3 regions of the Kribbella sp. NBC_01505 genome follow, and region 3 is predicted to be linked to each of the others. Evidence: riboswitches for the same ligand, from Rfam matches in the RefSeq annotation. Region 3 holds a riboswitch; each other region holds the start of a gene.
What was found. Region 3 has a riboswitch for cobalamin ahead of metE (5-methyltetrahydropteroyltriglutamate--homocysteine S-methyltransferase). Riboswitches for the same ligand answer to the same signal wherever they lie in the genome.
Positions count from the first base shown of each region.

Region 1: it holds a riboswitch for cobalamin, as region 3 does, so the genes downstream of both, OG474_RS15270 (CbtB domain-containing protein) here and metE (5-methyltetrahydropteroyltriglutamate--homocysteine S-methyltransferase) in region 3, are expected to answer to the same signal.
Region 2: it holds a riboswitch for cobalamin, as region 3 does, so the genes downstream of both, OG474_RS19600 (ABC transporter substrate-binding protein) here and metE (5-methyltetrahydropteroyltriglutamate--homocysteine S-methyltransferase) in region 3, are expected to answer to the same signal.

Region 1 covers NZ_CP109425.1:3,251,738-3,257,988, reverse strand. The annotation lists gene OG474_RS15280 (MFS transporter) at 1-1,129, shown strand, start outside; gene OG474_RS15275 (LysE family translocator) at 1,110-1,751, opposite strand; cobalamin riboswitch at 1,829-1,955, shown strand; gene OG474_RS15270 (CbtB domain-containing protein) at 1,989-2,186, shown strand; gene OG474_RS15265 (CbtA family protein) at 2,190-2,945, shown strand; gene OG474_RS15260 (histidine phosphatase family protein) at 2,942-3,487, shown strand; gene OG474_RS15255 (hypothetical protein) at 3,863-4,456, opposite strand; gene OG474_RS15250 (VOC family protein) at 4,506-4,883, opposite strand; gene OG474_RS15245 (class I SAM-dependent methyltransferase) at 4,880-5,473, opposite strand; gene OG474_RS15240 (fumarylacetoacetate hydrolase family protein) at 5,510-6,251, opposite strand, start outside.
Region 2 covers NZ_CP109425.1:4,139,548-4,145,798, forward strand. The annotation lists gene OG474_RS19585 (hypothetical protein) at 1-247, opposite strand, end outside; gene OG474_RS19590 (MFS transporter) at 384-1,685, shown strand; gene OG474_RS19595 (hypothetical protein) at 1,699-2,670, shown strand; cobalamin riboswitch at 2,661-2,854, shown strand; gene OG474_RS19600 (ABC transporter substrate-binding protein) at 2,879-3,901, shown strand; gene OG474_RS19605 (FecCD family ABC transporter permease) at 3,915-4,907, shown strand; gene OG474_RS19610 (FecCD family ABC transporter permease) at 4,932-5,954, shown strand; gene OG474_RS19615 (ABC transporter ATP-binding protein) at 5,956-6,251, shown strand, end outside.
Region 3 covers NZ_CP109425.1:9,261,255-9,267,505, reverse strand. The annotation lists gene OG474_RS43165 (PP2C family protein-serine/threonine phosphatase) at 1-590, opposite strand, end outside; gene OG474_RS43160 (alpha/beta fold hydrolase) at 587-1,399, opposite strand; gene OG474_RS43155 (fatty acid desaturase family protein) at 1,412-2,479, opposite strand; gene metE (5-methyltetrahydropteroyltriglutamate--homocysteine S-methyltransferase) at 2,695-4,971, opposite strand; cobalamin riboswitch at 5,094-5,307, opposite strand; gene OG474_RS43145 (CoA-acylating methylmalonate-semialdehyde dehydrogenase) at 5,477-6,251, shown strand, end outside.

The DNA of each region.
Region 1 (6,251 bases), 3.9 Mb from region 3:
GCGCGGGCCGACCCGGCCGCTCTGGCACGGCACCGCCTGGTTCCTCGGTGGCCTGGTCATCGCCGGCTTCGCGCCGAGCATGGAGGTCCTGGTCGCCGGCCGGATCATCCAGGGCTTCGGCGCCGGCCTGCTCACGGTCGCTCTGTACGTCGTGGTCGGCCAGCTGTACCCGGCGATTCTGCGGCCGAAGATCTTCGCCGCGTTCGCGACCGGCTGGGTGGTGCCGTCGCTCGTCGGTCCGGCGATCGCGGGGCTGATCGTCGAGCACGCCAGCTGGCGGATCGTGTTCCTCGCCGTACCGGTGCTGGCGATTCCGGCGGTCTTCGTGATGCGGCCCGGATTGGCTCGGGGAGACCGGTACGACGTACGCCCGGGGCGGCTGTGGAACAAGCAGACGCTGTGGGCCGTGGCGGCCGCGATCGGCGTGGCTGCGTTGAACTACGGCGGCCAGCAACACGGCGTACTGCAGATCGCGTTGCTGGTGGTCGGCCTGGCCGCGATCGCGGTGTTCGCGCCGAAACTGCTGCCGCGGGGGACCTTCGTGCTCGGGCGGGGACTGCCGTCGGTCGTCGCCTTGCGCGGGCTGGTTGCCGCGGCCGGGTTCGGGGCGGAGGTGTTCCTGCCGCTGATGCTGACCCGGGAGCGCGGGCTGTCGCCGGCCCTCGCGGGCCTGGTGCTGACCGTGAGCGGGGTGAGCTGGACGCTCGCGTCGTGGTGGCGGGGTCGGCCGCGGCACCGGTTCGGCCCGGACGTGTTCCTGCAGGTGGGCATGCTCGCGATCGTCGCGGGGATCGCCATCGCCGTTCTGACGCTGAACCCGGCGGTGCCGGTCGTCGTCGGCATCCTCGGCTGGAGCCTGACCGGCTTCGGGATGGGAACGGTGTTCCCGACGTTGTCGGTGCTGGTCCTCGAGTACTCCGAGCGCGCCGAGCAGGGCGTGAACAGTTCGGCCGCGCAGCTCAGCGACTCGTTGTCCACGGCAACGGTCCTGGCCGTCGGCGGTTCGCTCTTCGCGGCGATCGAGCCGCACTCCCCGGTGACCGCCTACCTGGTCGCGTTCGGAGTCCCCGCCGTACTGGCGTTGCTCGGAGTGCAGGCGGCGCGGCGGACTACTCCTTCGTCCCGCTGACGGCGATCCCGGCGCCGAGGCCGATGATCATCAGCCCGCCGGTGCCTCCAACGAGCTCGAGCCGGCGCGGTGAGCGGGCGAACCACTCGCGCGCCGTACCGGCCACGACAGCCCACAGGCTGTCCGACATGAGCGCGATCGTGACGAAGATAAGGCCGAGCAGCACGATCTGTGCCCAGGCCGGGCTGCCGGCGTGCTGATCGACGAACTGCGGGAGCACGGCCGCGAAGAACACCGCGGTCTTGGCGTTGGTCACCCCGACCAGGAACCCCTGCCGGATCGTCCGGCCGCTGCTGGACGGCTTGACGCCCGAGGTCATCGCCGTCACCAGCGACTTCCGCGTGCGGAAGGCATGCACCCCGAGATAGATCAGGTACGCCGCCCCGGCCAGCTTCACCACGGTGAGCGCCACCGCGCTGGCCGCGATCAGCGTGCCGAGGCCAAGCGCGATCAGCACCAGCATCACCGAGGCGCCCAGCGTGTTCCCCAGCATCGTCAGCACCGCCTCCCGGCGACCGACCGCCAGCGCGCGACCGACGATGAACAGCACACTCGGGCCGGGAACGATGATGATCACGAGCGCGGTCACAGCGAAGGCGACCAGATGATGAGCGGAGGGCATCTGCTCACCATAGGCACGGAAGCGGCCTGGTGAGGCCATTCTCACCCCTCGGCCGTAGCTCGTTGACCCTTCAACGGAGAGCGGGCTACGGTTCGGGTGACAACTGCGATGCCACGAGGTAAGCCGGTGGAAGTCCGGCACGGCCGCGCCACTGTGAGCGAGCAGCTGCTCGCGAGTCAGGATGCTCGGGCACCAGCAGCCTTTCTAAGGGGACGCGCACTTCCCCAGGAGGTTCAGATGGCAGCTCCTGCCCAGTCGGTCGGCGTACCGGCGATCTCGTCCCGGTTGCTTCTTCTCTCCGCTCTCAGCGTCGGTCTGCTGCTCCTGCTCGCGTATCTGGTCGGCTTCGACCAGGGGGCCGTGTCGCAGTCGGGCATGTACCTGCACGAGCTGATGCACGACGGCCGTCACCTCCTCGGCGTGCCCTGCCACTGACTGATGCGCACCTTCGGATCACTCCTGGTGCGCGGTCTGATCGTCGGACTCTTCGCCGGCCTGCTGGCCGGAACCTTCGCTTATGTGATGGGCGAGCCGCGGGTTGACGCCGCGATCGCGATCGAAGAGGCCAACGCCACCGCGCACAGTCATGACCACGGCTCTGGCGACGAGCATGCGGCTGGTGAAGAAGAAGCTCCGCTGGTCAGCCGTAGCGGCCAGAAGGCGGGCTTGTTCCTGGCCACCGGCCTGTCCGGCGTCGCCCTCGGCGGCATCTTCGCGGTCGGCTTCACGCTGCTCCGGCGCCGCCTACGCACCGGCAACGACGCGTACGCCGCCCTCGGCCTGGCCGCCGCCGGTTTCATCGGCGTCGTCCTGGTCCCGTTCCTCAAGTACCCACCGAACCCACCGGCCGTCGGTGACCCCGAGACGATCACCCGCCGTACCGTCACCTATCTGCTGACGATCGTGATCGGCCTGCTCGCAGTCTGGGCCGGCGTCGCGCTCTCCCGATGGGCAGCCCGGTACGGCGACGTGGCCCGGCTGGCCGGTGGAGTCGCCGGACTCGTGGTGACCGTCGTGGCGGCATACCTGATCCTGCCGCGGATCAACGAGGTTCCGGACGCGTTCCCCGCTACGCTGCTCTGGCAGTTCCGGTTCGCCTCGCTAGGTACGCAGGCGACGCTGTGGCTCCTGCTCGGTTTCGGGTACGCCGCCACGGTGGCCCGCCGGCCATCCGAACAGAAGGTGTCTGTTTGAGCTCGTTGACGCTGGTCGCCCACGCACTGACCCCCGCGCTGCGCGGCCTCGTCCTAGGTGGTGCACCCGACCCGGACCCGGCAAGCGTCGAGTCGGCCCGCGAGCTAAAACTCCAGGCCGACACCACCTACACCGGCCCCGAACCCGCCGCCCTCCGCACCGCCGAAGCCCTAGGCCTAACCCCGGTCGTCGAGCCAGCCCTCCGCGACCGAGACTATGGCGACTGGTCCGGCCACGGCCTGGAGGAGTTGCTAACGGCCGACCCGACCCGGGTCGCTGCCTGGCTGGAGCGCCCCCACACGGCGACTCCAGGCGGTGAGACGGAGAACGACGTGATCACCCGCGTAGCCGACTGGCTGGGCGATCTCGTGGCCGGGGAGGGCAACAAGTTCGTCGCAGTCGTTCACCCGGCTGTCGTGCGCGCCGTGGTCCTCTATGTGCTCGACGCTCCGGCGGAGTCGCTGCGGCACGTCGACGTCCGCCCCTTGGCAACGGTCAACCTGTCCCACCACGCCGGCAGCTGGTCCCTCGCCTTCGGCTGACAACTGTCGGCGCAGCGCTCAGCTGCCTGCGAGCTCACGACGGATCCCGCGGATCAGATCCACCGCTCGGTCACCAGTCAGGGCGACAGCCGACAGCTCTTGTGCCGGCAAACGTGTCTGGTTCGGGGAGGCTAGTGAACCGGAATCGGTTGGTTGTGCTCCCCAAAGCGGTTTAGGGAGTGTCCGGGTCGGACCCGATCGCTGTCCCTAAACCGGTTCGGGGAGTGCTCCCCCCTGAATCGGGCGGTTTTGCTCCCCAGCACCCGCGACCGTGCCCAGCGGAGACCCGTACCCGTGCGCCTGGCCCGGCCTGGGACGGGAGTGCACACTTCTCACACTCGCCGAGCGGACGGACGGTGGCGCGGGCTGCGGCGTTCACTGTTCGGCTCCGGTGTTGTCAATGACTGTCAGATACGGCTTGTTCTGGACGGTTTGGATGAAGCGGGTTGTTCGTCCGACCCAGTCCTGCGAGGTAACCACCGTGAGCTGGACGGGGACGCCGAGTTGCTCCTCGAGTTGCGCGTTGGCTCGGCGCAACGCGCGCGGCTGAGGCTCGCCGACCACGATCACGTCGACGTCGTTCGGGGGCGGTCCGGGCTCGCCGAGATAGCGCCGAGCCCAAGAGCCGATGATGACTGCGAGCTTGATCCCGGGGACCTCCGACAACGTCTGCGGTACGACGACGGCGGGGCCGTAGGCCCGGCCGAGGATCTGCACCAACGGCTCGAAGTACGGGCTGGCCGTGTTGGCTGAGACCAAGCGGGCGTTGCCGGCGCGTCGTTCGCGAAGTAGCCCGCCCTCGACCAGGCGGTTGACCTCGCGGAGGGTATTGGGCTGTGCGACTCCGGCGACCTGCTCAAGCGTCGCGATGGGCTGCTCACGGTCGGGCACCAGGAGTAGCCAGGCGAGAATCCTGGCCTGCGCCTCAGAGCGAAAGATCGGCATCAGCGCCGACGGAGAAGTAACCACATTCCGTATAGTACTATACGGAAACCGTATAGTCCGATGACCTCGGTGGTCAGCTGGTGGCGGCGCGCTCGCCGGCGCTGCGGAGGACGCAGAATTCGTTGCCTTCGGGGTCGTGCATGACGACCCAGCCGGTGCCGTCGGGGTTGCGGAGGTCGTTGGCGATGGTGGCGCCGAGGGTTTGGAGCCACTCGACCTCGGCGTCGCGGGTGGTGTCTGGTTCCAGGCAGAGGTGGACGCGGTTCTTGACGACCTTGTCGTCGTCGTTGCGCTCGAACAGCAGAGTCATGCCGTCGGTGATGACCTCGGCTCCGGGGTCGTCGGGATGGTCGTCGGGGTTGCGCGAGGCGCGGAGGACCTGCACCCAGAAGCCGGCCAGTTCGTAGGGGTCGTGGGTATCGAACGTCACCGTTCGGACGCGTGAAGTCATTTCAGGAACACCAATCGATCTTCGGGATTCTCAGCCTCTTGGTACGGCGTGAATCCTGCCGCAACCGCCAGCTCTGTCAACTGCTCCGGTAGCCACCGGTGCACCCACACGTCCATCGGGAGATCGCCGTACCCGAAGGTCTTGTGGGTGGACTCCTCGCCGACGTGGAAGCCCATCAGCAGCACCCCGCCCGGCGCGAGCACGCGGTGGAACTCGGCGAAGGCTTCCGGTACGACGTGGCGCGGCAGATGGATGATCGACCACCAGGTGACCACCCCACCGAAGGACTCGTCGGGGAAGTCGAGTGCCGTCATCGAGCCGACGCGGAATTCCAGGTCGGGGTGATCCCGCCGGGCGACCTCGATCATGCCGGGGGAGAGGTCGAGCCCGATCGCGGATCCACGCTCAGCCAGCAATCCCGTCGTACGGCCGGGGCCGCAGCCGGCGTCGAGGATCGGGCGACCGTCAGCGAGTTTGGTGACCAGGTCGAATCCCTCGATCTCCCACTCGGGCCCGTCCACCACGCGCTCGGCGTACGAGAAGGCGACCGTGTCGTACGACGTGCTGATCTTCGCGAGTGCGTCTGTCATGGCGCGACCCTAGAAGGCCGCGCCGACAGAAAATGATTACGCCTTGCCGAGGGTCTGCTTCTGCTTGCCGAGACCCGCGATCTCCAGCTCCATCACGTCACCTGGCGACAGGTACGGGAAGCGGCCGGACAGCGCCACGCCTTCCGGCGTCCCGGTGTTCACGATGTCGCCGGGGCTGAGGACCATGTACTGCGAGAGGTCGCGGATCAGCGTGGCGACCGAGAAGATCAGGTCCCGGGTGTTGGAGTCCTGGCGGGGCTCGCCGTTCACGAAGGACTTGAGGTCGAGGTTGGTGGAGTCGACCTCGTCGGCCGGGACCAGCGCCGGGCCGAGCGGGTTGAAGGTCTCACAGCACTTGCCCTTGGACCACTGGCCGCCCGACTCCTCGAGCTGGAAGGCACGCTCGGAGACGTCGTTGGAGACGGCGTAGCCGGCGACACAGGCGAGGGCCTCCTCGTCGGTCTCGACGTACCGGGCTTCCTTGCCGATGACGACGGCCAGCTCGACCTCCCAGTCGGTCTTGGCCGAACCGCGGGGGACCAGGACGTCGTCGTACGGGCCGACGACGGTGTTCGGGTGCTTGAAGAACACGATCGGCTGCTTCGGCGGCGCGGATCCGGACTCGGCCGCGTGGGCGGCGTAGTTCATGCCGATGCAGACGACGGCGCCGGGGCGCGCGATCGGGGCGCCGGTGCGGAGGCCATCCACCGAGGCTGCGGTCAGCTCACAGGCCTCCAGCGCGGCGCGGGTGCGGGCGATGCCGTCCGCGGCCAGGAAG
Region 2 (6,251 bases), 4.8 Mb from region 3:
CCTTGTAGAGCACCGCGTTGCCGTCGGTCTGCATGACGAACGTGTACTGGCCGTTCGTCGAGCGGATGAACTGACCGGCCCGCAGGACCTGGCCGGGCTTCAGTGCGTCGTACACCTTGGTGGCGCTCGTGGCGGCGGTCGTCGTGGCCTGCGCGGTGGCGGGCACGAGCAGCGCGCCGGTGGCGGCCATCGCCCCCGCGGCGAGGGTGGCGAGCACCTCGGTGCGTACCGACTTGGTCGAGATCATCCGGTTGTCTCCGTCTGTCCTGGGGTTAGGGCGTGTCTCTCAAGTTCTCCGAGATTGACGCCGAGGGCAACCAATCGGTTCCACGGTAGGGAGAAAAGGGTTCTTCGCCTGGGCGGAGTCCTGACAGGATGTGCCGGTGGCAGCAAGTTTCCGAGCGCGGCTCGCCCGGCTGCGTGTCGATCTGACTCCGTGGCGTGGTTCCCGAGACTTCCGGATCCTGGTGGTCTCGGGCTCGATCTTCTTCCTCGGCAGCATGTTCGGGTACGTCGCCCTGCCGTACCAGCTGTACTCGCTGACGCACTCGAACTTCGCGGTCGGCGCGATGGGCCTGATCAACATCGCCCCGCTGGTCGTCTTCGGCCTGTACGGCGGTGCGCTGGCCGATCACGTGGACCGGCGAAAGATGCTCATCTTCACCGGGATCGCGCAGGTCGCGGTCTGCGCCGTACTGCTGAGCAACACGCTGCTGTCCAACCCGCAGGTGTGGATCATCTACGTCTGTGGCGCACTGAACGCGATCGCCGCGTCACTGCAGCGACCGAGCCGGGACGCGCTGTTCCCGCGGGTGGTGAAGCATTCGGAGCTGCCGGCCGCGGTGGCACTGAACGCGTTGACCATGCAGACCGGTCAGCTGGTCGGTCCCGCGCTGGGCGGAGTCCTGGTCGGGACGGCCGGAATCGGCTGGGCCTTCGGGATCGAGCTGGCCGGGCTCGCGATCGCGACCCTGATGTACATGCGACTGAAGCCGTACCGGGTCGGCGAGCATTCGCAACCACCGAGCCTGCGCGTCATCGGCGAAGGCATCGTGTACGCCGCGCGCCGCAAGGACCTGCTCGGCACGTACGTCGTGGACATGGTCGGCATGTTCATGGCGATGCCGATCGTGCTGTTCCCGGCCTTCGCGACCGAGGTGCTGAAGGAACCGAAGCTGCTCGGCGTCCTCTACAGCGCCGAGGCTGTCGGCGCGATGATCGCGACGCTGACCATCGGCTGGACCAGCCGGGTGCATCACCACGGCCGAGCCGTCGTGATGGCGGCGGCCTGCTGGGGTGCCGCGATCGGAATCGCCGGTCTGGCGCCGAATATCTGGTTCGCGGTCGTCTTCCTCGCGTTCGCCGGCGCCGCGGACATGGTGTCCGGCATGTTCCGTTCGGTGATCTGGAACCAGACGATCCCGGACGAGAGGCGCGGCCGGCTGGCCGGGATCGAGATGCTCTCCTACATGCTCGGCCCGCTCGGTGGGCAGGCCCGGTCCGGCCTGGTCGCCGACCTGACGAGTGTCCGCACGTCGATCGTCAGCGGCGGCATCCTCTGCGTGGCCGGCGTCGCGGCCACCGGAGCCGCCCTGCGCGACTTCTGGCGGTACGACGCACGCACCGACGAGCACGCCGTCCGGGAGCGCGAGCTGCGGGCTGAGGCCGAAGCCGACGAAGCGTAGGCTTTGGCACACCATGCGTATCCGTCCGGTAGTGCCGATCGCCGTCCTCGCAGTGCTGCTCAGCGGTTGCGGTGGACCGGGGCAGGAGACTGCTCCGAGCGTGCCGCCGCTGGTCTCGGTTCCGACGACGCCTACCGAGACTCCCTCGGCAACGCCGTCGAGCACCCCGTCGTCCTCGAAGGTCGCCGACACGGTCTGCGTGCGGATGGACCAGCAGCTGGTGCAGACCACGCTTGCGGCTCCCGCCGTGCAGATTCAGCCGCAGAACTTTCCGGCGGACTTCGGCGTACCGGCGACTTATGACATCTGCCAGCTCGGCCTGAGCGCGACTCCGACCGGGCCGGTGCTGCGGGTCGGGGTCTCGGTGGAAACGGCGACGACGGCCACCCTGGCCGCGGCTCAGAAGGCGAGCAAGGGCGCCAAGCCGGCGGTCGTCGGTGCGAGCAGCTTCGGCACCAAGGCCCCCGGCTTCGGAACGGACAGCTTCGTGGTCTTCCTCCGCGACGGCCGGCTCTACAAGGTCGCCGGCCCGAAGGCCACGCTCGCGAAGTACGTCGTGCTCGCGGAGGAGGTGGACCGGCAGGTGGGCGGGCTGCCCGAGCCGCAGCCGTTGATCATTCGGCCGGACTGCGAACGTGGTTCGTCGGCCGCGGCCAAGGTGATGGGCGTGCCGGCGTACATCCGTCGGGACGGTGCGACGGAGTCCGGCGACCTGGTCTGCGGTTGGGTCGCCGCGAACAGCGTGCTGTCCACGTCAGTACGCCGTACGCCACAGGCCAAGACGTTGATGACCGCGATCCGGACGACGCCGACCGCGCAGGCGCTCCCGCTGGGTGACGAGGGGTACGTCGACACCGCGACGGGGCGGACGACGATCCGGATCGGCGACGACCGGCTGATCGATTTCGTGCCGCTACCGGCCCGGGCGATCAACCCGGACGTCATGACGCAGTTCGCGCTGGCGATGGTCTCGCAGTACCGCTGAGGTACTGTGGCGGCGCCGTGGTGCTCGGGAAGCCGGTTCAATGCCGGCGCGGCCCTCGCCACTGTGATCGGGAGTTCACCGGCAGTCCCTCGTGAGGGAGGTCACTGGCCGGTTGGCTGGGAAGACCAGGCCGGTGAACTGAGTCCCGTCAGCCAGGAGACCGGCCACGGCATGTGATCCGTCCACGAGGTGCTGGAGGAGCGGTCCTGTGCTGCGTAAGTCCGTCATTTTTGCCCTGATGCTCGGTCTGGTGACCGGTTGCGGCACGACCACCGCGGTGAATCCGCCGGGGTCGACGATCACCGTGAAGAACTGCGGGATCGACGTCACCGTCCAGGGTCCACCGAAGCGGGTGTTCGCGGCGTACCAGCCGGCCATCGAGATGGCGCATGCGCTGGGGATCTCGGACCGCCTGGTCGGTACGGCGTACCTGGACGCGGAGGTGCTCCCGGAGTACGCCGGCGCGCAGGGCAAGGCGAAGTACTACAAGAACCTGCCCAGCCGGGAGGAGCTGCTCGCGGCGAACCCGGACTTCGTGCTGTCCGGGTTCAACGACGTGTTCAGCGCCGGCGGTGGCAGCGACCAGAGCTTCGGCAGCCGTAAGAGCCTGGCCGAGCTCGGCGTCCAGACCTGGATCTTCAGCCCGCTCTGCCCGACCGCGGACGGCAAGGGCGACGAGGCGATCGATCCGTCCAGCGTCACGATGGACAACGTGTACGCCGACCTGCGCGGCCTCGGCAAGCTGTTCGGGGTCGAGGACCGGGCCGAGGAGGTCATCGCGGACCAGGAGAAGCGGATCGCCGCGGTCGAGGCCAAGGTGAAGAACGCGCCGAAGCCGACGGTCGCGATCCTGCGGCCCGGGCTGGAAGGCGGCGGGCTGACTGTCTCGGGTGGTCCGGACTTCGGCACGGTGCTGATCAAGCAGGCCGGTGGCGTGAACGCGTTCGCCGACCTGACCGCGAAGCGGAACGTGAAGATCGGCGTCGAGGAGCTGATCAAGCGCAATCCCGACTACATCCTGATCAGCGGGTGCTGCGACGCGGCGCTGACACCGGCCGCGACCAAGCCGGACGTGGACAAGCTGCTCGCGAACCCGGCGTTCCAGAATCTCAAGGCCGTCCGCAACAAGCACGTCGTACCGTGGCTGTTCGCGAATCACTCGGCCGGGGTGCGCGGTGCGTACACGACCGAGGACATCGCCAAGACGATTCACCCCGATCTGTTCAAATAACGTGCTTGTTGAAGTGAAGGGACGCGCGGCCGGACTGCTGCTGTGCGTCGCGGTGCTCGCCGTCTCCGTCCTGCTGTCGTTGAGTATCGGCAACCAGCACTTCGGTGCACACGACGTCTACCTGGCGCTGGCGGACTTCAGCGGTAGCGACAACGACCGCGTGATCCGGTATCTGCGGTTGCCTCGTACGGCTGCCGGTCTGCTCGCCGGGGCGGCGCTCGGGCTGGCCGGTGCGTTGATGCAGGGCGTGACCCGCAACCCGTTGGCCGACCCGGGAATTCTCGGCGTGAACGCCGGGGCGGCGCTGGCCGTGGTCGGGGCGATCGGCGTACTGGGTGTGCACAGCCTGACCGGCTATGTCTGGTTCGCGATGGGCGGTGCATTGGTGGCGACTGTGGTCGTCTACCTGGTCGGGGCGATCGGGCGAGGGGGCGCAACGCCGGTGAAGCTCGCGCTGGCCGGCGCGGCGATCTCCGCGCTGCTCGGGTCAGTGACGTCAGCCATCACGCTGCTCGATCTGTCAACGCTGAACGAGTTCCGGTTCTGGGTGGTCGGATCGCTCACGCTGGCGACCAGTTCGGTGATCGGCCAGGCGGTTCCGTTCATTGCCGTGGGCATCGTTCTGACCTTGGTGCTCGGGCGGTCGCTCAATCAGTTGGCGCTGGGTGATGAGCTGGCGCGGTCGCTCGGTACTCGGGTCACGTTGGTACGGGTCATGGCTGGGCTGGCGGTCGTCGTGCTCGCTGGTACGGCGACCGCGATCGCTGGGCCGATCGGGTTCCTCGGGCTCGCCGTACCGCATGTCGCACGGACGTTGGTGGGCGCGGACTATCGGTGGATCCTGCCGTGGTCGATGGTGTTGGCGCCTGCCGTGTTGCTGCTTGCGGATGTGGTTGGGCGGCTGGTGGCTCGGCCGGATGAGCTGCAGGTCGGAATCATTACCGCGTTGATCGGTGCGCCGCTGTTCATCGCGCTGGTGCGACGGCGTCGTACGGCGGCATTGTGAGGGTGTCATTGTGAGGGTGTCATTGTGAAGGCGCTCCGGGTTGGGCCGGTCTCGACGCGGGTCGATGGCTCGAGCGTTGTCTGGGCGACTGTTGCTTGGATTCTGACGCTTGCGGTTGGGGCGGTGTCGTTGACGTTGGGCGACTACCGGATTCCGTTGCCGGTGGTGCTCGATACGCTCGGCGGTCACGGAACGCTGATCCTCAACGACATTGTGGTGAACGGACGACTGCCCCGGGTGCTCGTGGGGATGGGAGTCGGTACGGCGTTCGCTGTGTCGGGAGCGATCTTCCAGCGGCTGGCGCGCAATCCGCTGGTGAGTCCGGATCTGATCGGGGTCAATGCAGGGGCCGCGCTGGCCGCCGTACTGATGATCACTGTGCTCGGGTCCGGATGGATTCCGGCGGGGGCGTTGCTCGGGTCGTTGCTGTCGGCAATTGTCGTGTACCTGCTGGCCTATCGGGATGGCATCTCGGGGTACCGGCTGGTGCTGGTCGGGATCGGGGTGACCGCGATCATCGGCTCGATCACGGCGTACCTGCTGACGCTCGCCGATATCTACACCGCGAAGAGCGCGGTGCAGTGGCTGGCCGGGAGCCTGGCCGGTCGGACCTGGACGCACGTCGTACTGATCGGGGCCGCGTTGGTGATCTTGCTGCCGGCCGCGCTCGCTGGGTCGCGGCAGCTGCGGTTGCTGGAGCTCGGTGATGATCTGGCGCGGACGTTGGCCGGTCGGGTTGAGCTCTCGCGCGGGTTGTTGATCTTGGTCGGCGTTGCGCTAGCGGCCTTGGCGACTGCGGCCGCGGGGCCGATCGCGTTCGTGGCCCTGGTCGCGCCGCAGCTCGCGCGGCGGTTGGTGGCCGAGCGGGTCGCCGGATTGTGCACGGCCGGTGCGCTTGGTGCCTTGCTGGTAGTGGTTTCCGACCTGATCGCCCGCGAGATCTTCGCGCCGACCCAGCTGCCGGTCGGCGTCGTGACCGCGTTCCTCGGGGCGCCGTACCTGCTCATCCTGATGGCTCGCGCCAACCGCATCGGCCGGGGAGGCTGACATGACCGAACTCCGGGCAGACCAACTAACCCTCGCGTACGACGGCCGCGCCGTGGTGCACGAGTTGTCCGTACTGATCCCGCGGCAGCAGATCACTGTCATCGTCGGCGCCAACGCCAGCGGAAAGTCCACCCTCCTGCGCGGACTCGCACGACTGCTCACTCCGCGCGGTGGAGCGGTGTACCTGGACGACGTAGACCTGTCGAAGGTCAGCGCCGCCCGCCTGGCAACCCAGCTAGGCATGCTCCCGCAACAACCAGTCGCGCCGGACGGCATCACGGTCGCGGACCTCGTCGG
Region 3 (6,251 bases):
TCGCCGAGGAAGAAGCCCCACCGTTCGTCGTCGATCGCGAAGACGTCGTAGAAGTCGCCGCCGAGGTCGTCGGGGGAGGCGGTGTGGTAGTCGGCCGCGACGGCGATCCCTGGTACGGCCGGCAAAGTTGCCGGAAGCAACGACTGTTGGAGCACCGCCAGCGCGTCCTGCAACCGGGCTCTGGCCGCCTCGGCCGCCTGACGTTCCCGGAGCAGCTCCTCCTCGTAGGCGCGTCGCAGTTGGGCGTCGAAGATCGTCGTGCGGACCAGCTGCGGTTCGCCGGCGTCGTCGTACTGGACTGTCGACGACACCAGGATCGGCATCCGGCTGCCGTCGGCGCGCTTGAGTTCGAGGGCGACACCGCTGACCTCGCCCTGTAGACGGAGCAGAGGAGCGAAGTGCGTCTCGTGGTAGAGCTTGCCGCCGACAGTGAGCAGGTCGGCGAACCGCAGTGCGCCCACCACCTCCTCACGCGGTCGGCCGAGCCAGGTGAGGAGCGTGCGGTTGGCCAGCAGGATCCGGCCGTCCGGCGCGGTCGTCAGCTGACCACTCGGAGCGCCGTCGTACGCAGCGCCGGCCGTGTCTGTCACGGCAGCGTCGCGAGGAAGGTCGTGAGCGCCTGGTTGGTGGCTTCGGGCGCGGACAGGTGTGGGCAGTGGCCGGTGGCGTCGAGGGTGACGAGAGTCGATCCGGCGACGGCATCGTGCACGTAGGCGCCGACCTGGCGGGGCGCGATGACGTCCTCCGTGGATTCCAGGATCAGCGTCGGGACCCGCACGCTCGCGAGGTCTGCGCGGGAGTCGGACAGGAACGTCGTCCGGGCGAACACCCGGGCGATCGCGGGGTCAGTGGCGCAGAAGCTCTGCGTCAGCTCGTCGCCGAGCTCCGGGCGATCCGGCGTACCCATGATGACCGGAGCCATCGCAGTCGACCAGCCGAGGTAGTTGGCCTCGAGCGACGCGAGCAGCTCGTCGATGTCCTCGGCGCTGAAGCCGCCGTGGTAGTCGCCGTCATCAACGTATCGGGGCGACGGTCCGACCATCACCAAGGCGCCGAACCGCTCCGGCGCCTTCTGAGCGGCCAGTACGCCGATCATCGCACTGACCGAATGTCCGACGAACACCGCATCGGTCAGGTCGAGCGCATCCGCGACCTCGACCACGTCTTCGGCGTACCCGTCGAGTGATGCATACCGGGACTCGTCGAACGCGGACAGGTCCGACTGCCCCGAACCCACGTAGTCGAACAGGACCACGCGGTGCTCGGGAGCCAAGGCGGGAACAGTCAGTCGCCACATGTTCTGGTCACAGCCGAAGCCGTGGGCCAGGACGACCGTCCGGCCGTCCGGATTGCCCGTGACGACCACGTTGTTTCGCTGCAGGATGTCCACGGGGGACATCTTGACAGGAACCTACGACGTAGCGGGGGATCGCAGCTGCCGGCCGACCTCGTGCATGTGGCGCAGCCCCTGGGCGTAGGACTCGATGATGTTGGTCGACAGGTAGGGGACGCCGACGCGCTCGCAGTAGGCGCGGACCGCACCCTGGGCGCGGCGCAGGTTGGCGCGCGGCATGTTCGGGAAGAGGTGGTGCTCGATCTGGTAGTTCAGACCGCCCATGAGCCAGTCGGTGACCAGGTTGCCGTGGACGTTGCGCGACGTCCGGACCTGCTTCTCGAGGTGACCCCACTTGGACGCGGCGTCGCAGTCGGGCATCTCCATGCCCTTGTGGTTCGGCGCGAAGACGCTGCCGAGGTGCAGGCCGAACAGCACGTGGTGCAGGACGGCGAAGACGAGCGCCTTCTGCGGCGACATGATCAGCAGCAGACCACCGAAGTACACGGTCAGGTGCGCGACGATCAGGCCGAGCTCCAGGACGGACTCGCGGCGCGGCCGGTGCGTGAGCAGGTACGTGATCCCGGAGACCTTCAGGCTGAAGCCTTCGAGGCTGAGCAACGGGAAGAAGATGCGCGCCTGGTTGCGGCTCAGCCAGCCGTACAGGCCCTGGCGGCCCTCGGCCTGGGCGAGCGTCCAGACCAGGACACCCGCGGCGACGTCCGGGTCCTTGTCGGTGTGGTTCGGGTTCGCGTGGTGTTTGTTGTGCTTGTCGTTCCACCAGCCGTAGCTCATGCCGAGCAGGAAGTTGGCGTGCAGCTGACCGATCGCGTCGTGCAGCCGGCGCGAGCTGCCGATCTGCTGGTGCCCCGCGTCGTGGCCGAAGAACGCCGCCCGCGTGCTGAAGATGCCGGCCGGGATCGTCAGCAGCAGCACGAGCCACGAGTTGCCGAGCAGGATGAGCCCGGCGACCACCGCGCCCAGGCAGAGCAGGTTGATCACGATCGCCAGCACATACTCACCGGTACGGCGTTCGAGCAGCCCGGCGGCCTTGATCTCCCGGAGCAACGGCGCGAAGTCGCTGCCCTTCGGCGTGGTGGTCGGCTGTTTTTGGGTAGCGGTCAGCATCGTGCCGGCGGATGGCATGAGGTCCTCACATCGTGATGGCTGCGGAGCCAATTGGGCAGGAAATCTGCTCAGTCCGCGTAGACACATCCGCCGCGATCTTCAGCTGCGGCCGGTCACGACAACGAGAACCTTGAAGAGGTTGTTCTGGTGCCCACCCTACGGCACCTGCGAAACCGCCACGCCGTTCGAAAGGACGAGGTGGCCGGAGCCGATCAGGCTCCGGCCGTTACTCGTCAGTCGCCGTGGGCCGCCCGGATCTCGCGGGCTGCGCCGACCAGGTTCTGCAGCGAGTCGCGGACCTCGGGCCAGCCGCGAGTCTTCAGGCCGCAGTCCGGGTTGACCCAGAGGCGTGCGGCCGGGATCGCGTCCAGCCCCTTGTGCAGCAAAGACACCACTTCCGGCGTACTGGGGACCCGGGGTGAGTGGATATCGTAGACGCCCGGACCGACGCCGCGCGGGTAGCCGGCCGCGCCGAGTTCGTGCGCGACCTGCATGTGCGAGCGGGCCGCCTCCAGGCTGGCGACATCGGCATCCATCTCGTCGAGTGCGTTGAGGATGTCGCCGAACTCGACGTAACACATATGCGTATGGATCTGCGTATCCGCACGTACCCCGCTGGTTGTCAGCCGGAAGACTTCCGTGCCCCAGTTCAGGTAGGCGGCGCGATCCGCCTGCCGCAACGGCAACGTCTCGCGGAGGGCGGGTTCGTCCACCTGAATGACTGCGGCGCCTGCGGTCTCCAGGTCGACGACCTCGTCGCGGAGGGCGAGCGCGACCTGCCGAGCAGTTTCACTGCGCGGTTGATCGTCGCGGACGAACGACCAGGCCAGCATCGTGACCGGTCCCGTGAGCATGCCTTTCACCGGCCGGTCAGTCTGCGACTGGGCGTACTTCCACCAGCGGACCGTCATCGGTTCCGGACGGGAAATGTCTCCGACGAGGACAGGCGGCCGCACATACCGGGTGCCGTACGACTGGACCCAGCCGTGCTGCGTGGCGACGTACCCGTCGAGCTGCTCGGCGAAGTACTGCACCATGTCGTTGCGCTCAGGCTCACCGTGCACCAGGACGTCGAGCCCGGCCTTCTCCTGGAAGGTCAGCACCTCCCGGATCTCGGCCGCGATGCGCTCGTCGTACTGCGCCTCGTCGATCCGGCCCGCACGCAGATCCGCCCGCGCAGTCCGCAGCTCGGTGGTCTGCGGGAACGAGCCGACCGTGGTCGTCGGCAGCAACGGCAGCTCGAGCCGCTTCTGCTGCGCCGCGCTTCGCTCCCCGTACGACGCCACCCGGCGGCTGTCATCGGCGGTGACTGCTGCAACTCGCGCCCGCACGACCGGGTTGTTGGTCAACGCCGAACCGGCCCGTGACCCCAGCGCCGCGCGGTTGGCCTCCAGCTCGGCCTCGATCGCCTCAGTGCCTTCGGTGATCCCGCGGGCCAGCGTCACGATCTCAGCCGTCTTCTGCCGGGCGAACGCGAGCCAGCCGGCGACCTCCGGATCAAGGTCGGTGTCAGCCGCCACGTCGAGCGGCACATGCAGAAGTGAACACGACGAGCTGACGTCGACCTGGTCGGCCAAGCCGAGCAGAACGGCCAGCGTGGACAGCGACTTGGGCAGATCGTTCAGCCAGATGTTCCGGCCGTTGACGACGCCCGCGACGAGTCGCTTCTGGCGAATCTCCGGTACGGCGGCCAGGTCGTCGAGGTTTGCCGCGGCCGGACCGGTGAAGTCGATGGCCAGTCCCTCGATCGGCGACTTGGCCAGCACCGGCAGCGCCTCGCCGAGCCGGTCGAAGTACGACGCGACCAGGAGCTTCGGGCGATCGAGCAGACCACCGAGTTCGGCGTACGCGCGAGTGGTCGCGGCCAACTCGTCCGCGGTCCGGTCCTGGACCAGAGCCGGCTCATCCAGCTGCACCCACTCGGCACCGGCCGCGCGCAGGTCGCCGAGGATCTCGGCGTACACGGGAAGGATTTGGGGCAGCAGCGACAGCGGTTCGAAGTCCTCGGCCACGCCGGGCGCCGGCTTGGCGAGCAGGAGGTAGGTGATCGGTCCGACCAGGACCGGGCGGGCCTTGAGGCCGAGCGCGAGAGCCTCGCGCAGTTCGGCGACCTGCTTGGTGGAGTCGGCGGCGAACGTGGTGTCCGGGCCGAGCTCGGGGACCAGGTAGTGGTAGTTCGTGTCGAACCACTTGGTCATCTCCAGCGGAGCGACCTCCTGGGTACCGCGTGCCATGGCGAAGTAGCCGTCCAGCGCGTCCGCCGCGACCGCGGTGCGGTGGCGCTCCGGGATCGCGCCGAGCAGGACGGAGGTGTCCAGCACATGGTCGTAGTACGAGAAGTCACCGGTCGGGACCTCGTCGATCCCGGCGTCGGCGAGCTGCTGCCAGTTGGACCGGCGGAGCTCGGCGGCGGTCTGCCGGAGGGCGTCGGCGGTGACTGAACCCTTCCAGTAGCCCTCGATCGCCTTCTTCAGCTCCCGGTTCGGGCCTTGCCTGGGGTAGCCGTGCACGGTGGTCAAGCGTCTCTCCTTAGCGAGCCAGTCTTGAAGGACCAGAGGCACGCAGGGAGGCAGGCAGACGCAATGGCACGCCCGGCCCTCCCACGAGGCCTCGTGATCACCGCGGTACGTCGGGCGCACCGCGGGTGGCTGGCAGGTCTTCGGACTCGTGGGCACGTCCGGCGGGCCGGACACCTACTGACCGTCGCTTCCCAGACCTCTCGGTCCAGTGCGTATGACGGTGGTCGTTCCCACTTACCGCTGCGGGGCAGTCCCGGATTCACACCGGGTTCCCTCTTGCGACGTCCTGACCGGCTGCCAGGACGAACCAGCTACCCGATCAGCCTACGCAATCGGGCCGGGTTCCGCGGTTGTGATCCACGCCCTAGGAAAGTACTAGGACGTCCAGCTAATTTGTCGCACGTCCTAGTAATTAGGGCGTGTCTCTTAACTCCCCGCCTACGGCGCGGACTTAAGAGACACGCCCTGGTCAGGTTGCCCTCAAGGGAGCGAGACGTTGGTCAACGAGCTGAGTCACTTCGTCGCAGGTCGGCACATCGAGGGGACGTCCGGCCGCTTCGCGGACGTGTTCGACCCCAACCAGGGCACCGTGCAGTCGCGGGTCCCGTTGGCGAGCAAGGCCGAGGTGGTCGCGGCGATCGACAACGCCGAGCAGGCCCAGCGCGAGTGGGCCGCCTGGAACCCGCAGCGCCGCGCGCGCGTGCTGCTGCGCTTCCTCGACCTGGTCAACAAGGACATGGAGTCGCTGGCGCGGCTGCTGTCGAGCGAACACGGCAAGACGGTCGCGGACGCCAAGGGCGACATCCAGCGCGGTCTCGAGGTGATCGAGTTCGCCGCGGGTGGTCCGCACCTGCTCAAGGGCGAGTTCAGCGCCGGTGCCGGGACCGGCATCGACGTCTACTCGCTGCGTCAGCCGCTCGGCGTCGTCGCGGGCATCACGCCGTTCAACTTCCCGGCGATGATCCCGCTCTGGAAGGCCGGCCCCGCGCTGTCCGCCGGCAACTCGTTCATCCTGAAGCCGTCCGAGCGTGACCCCTCGGTGCCGCTGCGGATCGCCGAACTGTTCCTCGAGGCCGGGCTGCCGGCCGGTGTGTTCAACGTGGTGAACGGCGACAAGGAGGCGGTCGACACGCTCCTGGAGGACCCGCGGGTCCGGGCCGTCGGCTTCGTCGGTTCCACGCCGATCGCGCAGTACATCTATGAGAGCGCGGCCGCCAACGGCAAGCGCGCACAGTGTTTCGGTGGCGCCAAGAACCACATGATCATCATGC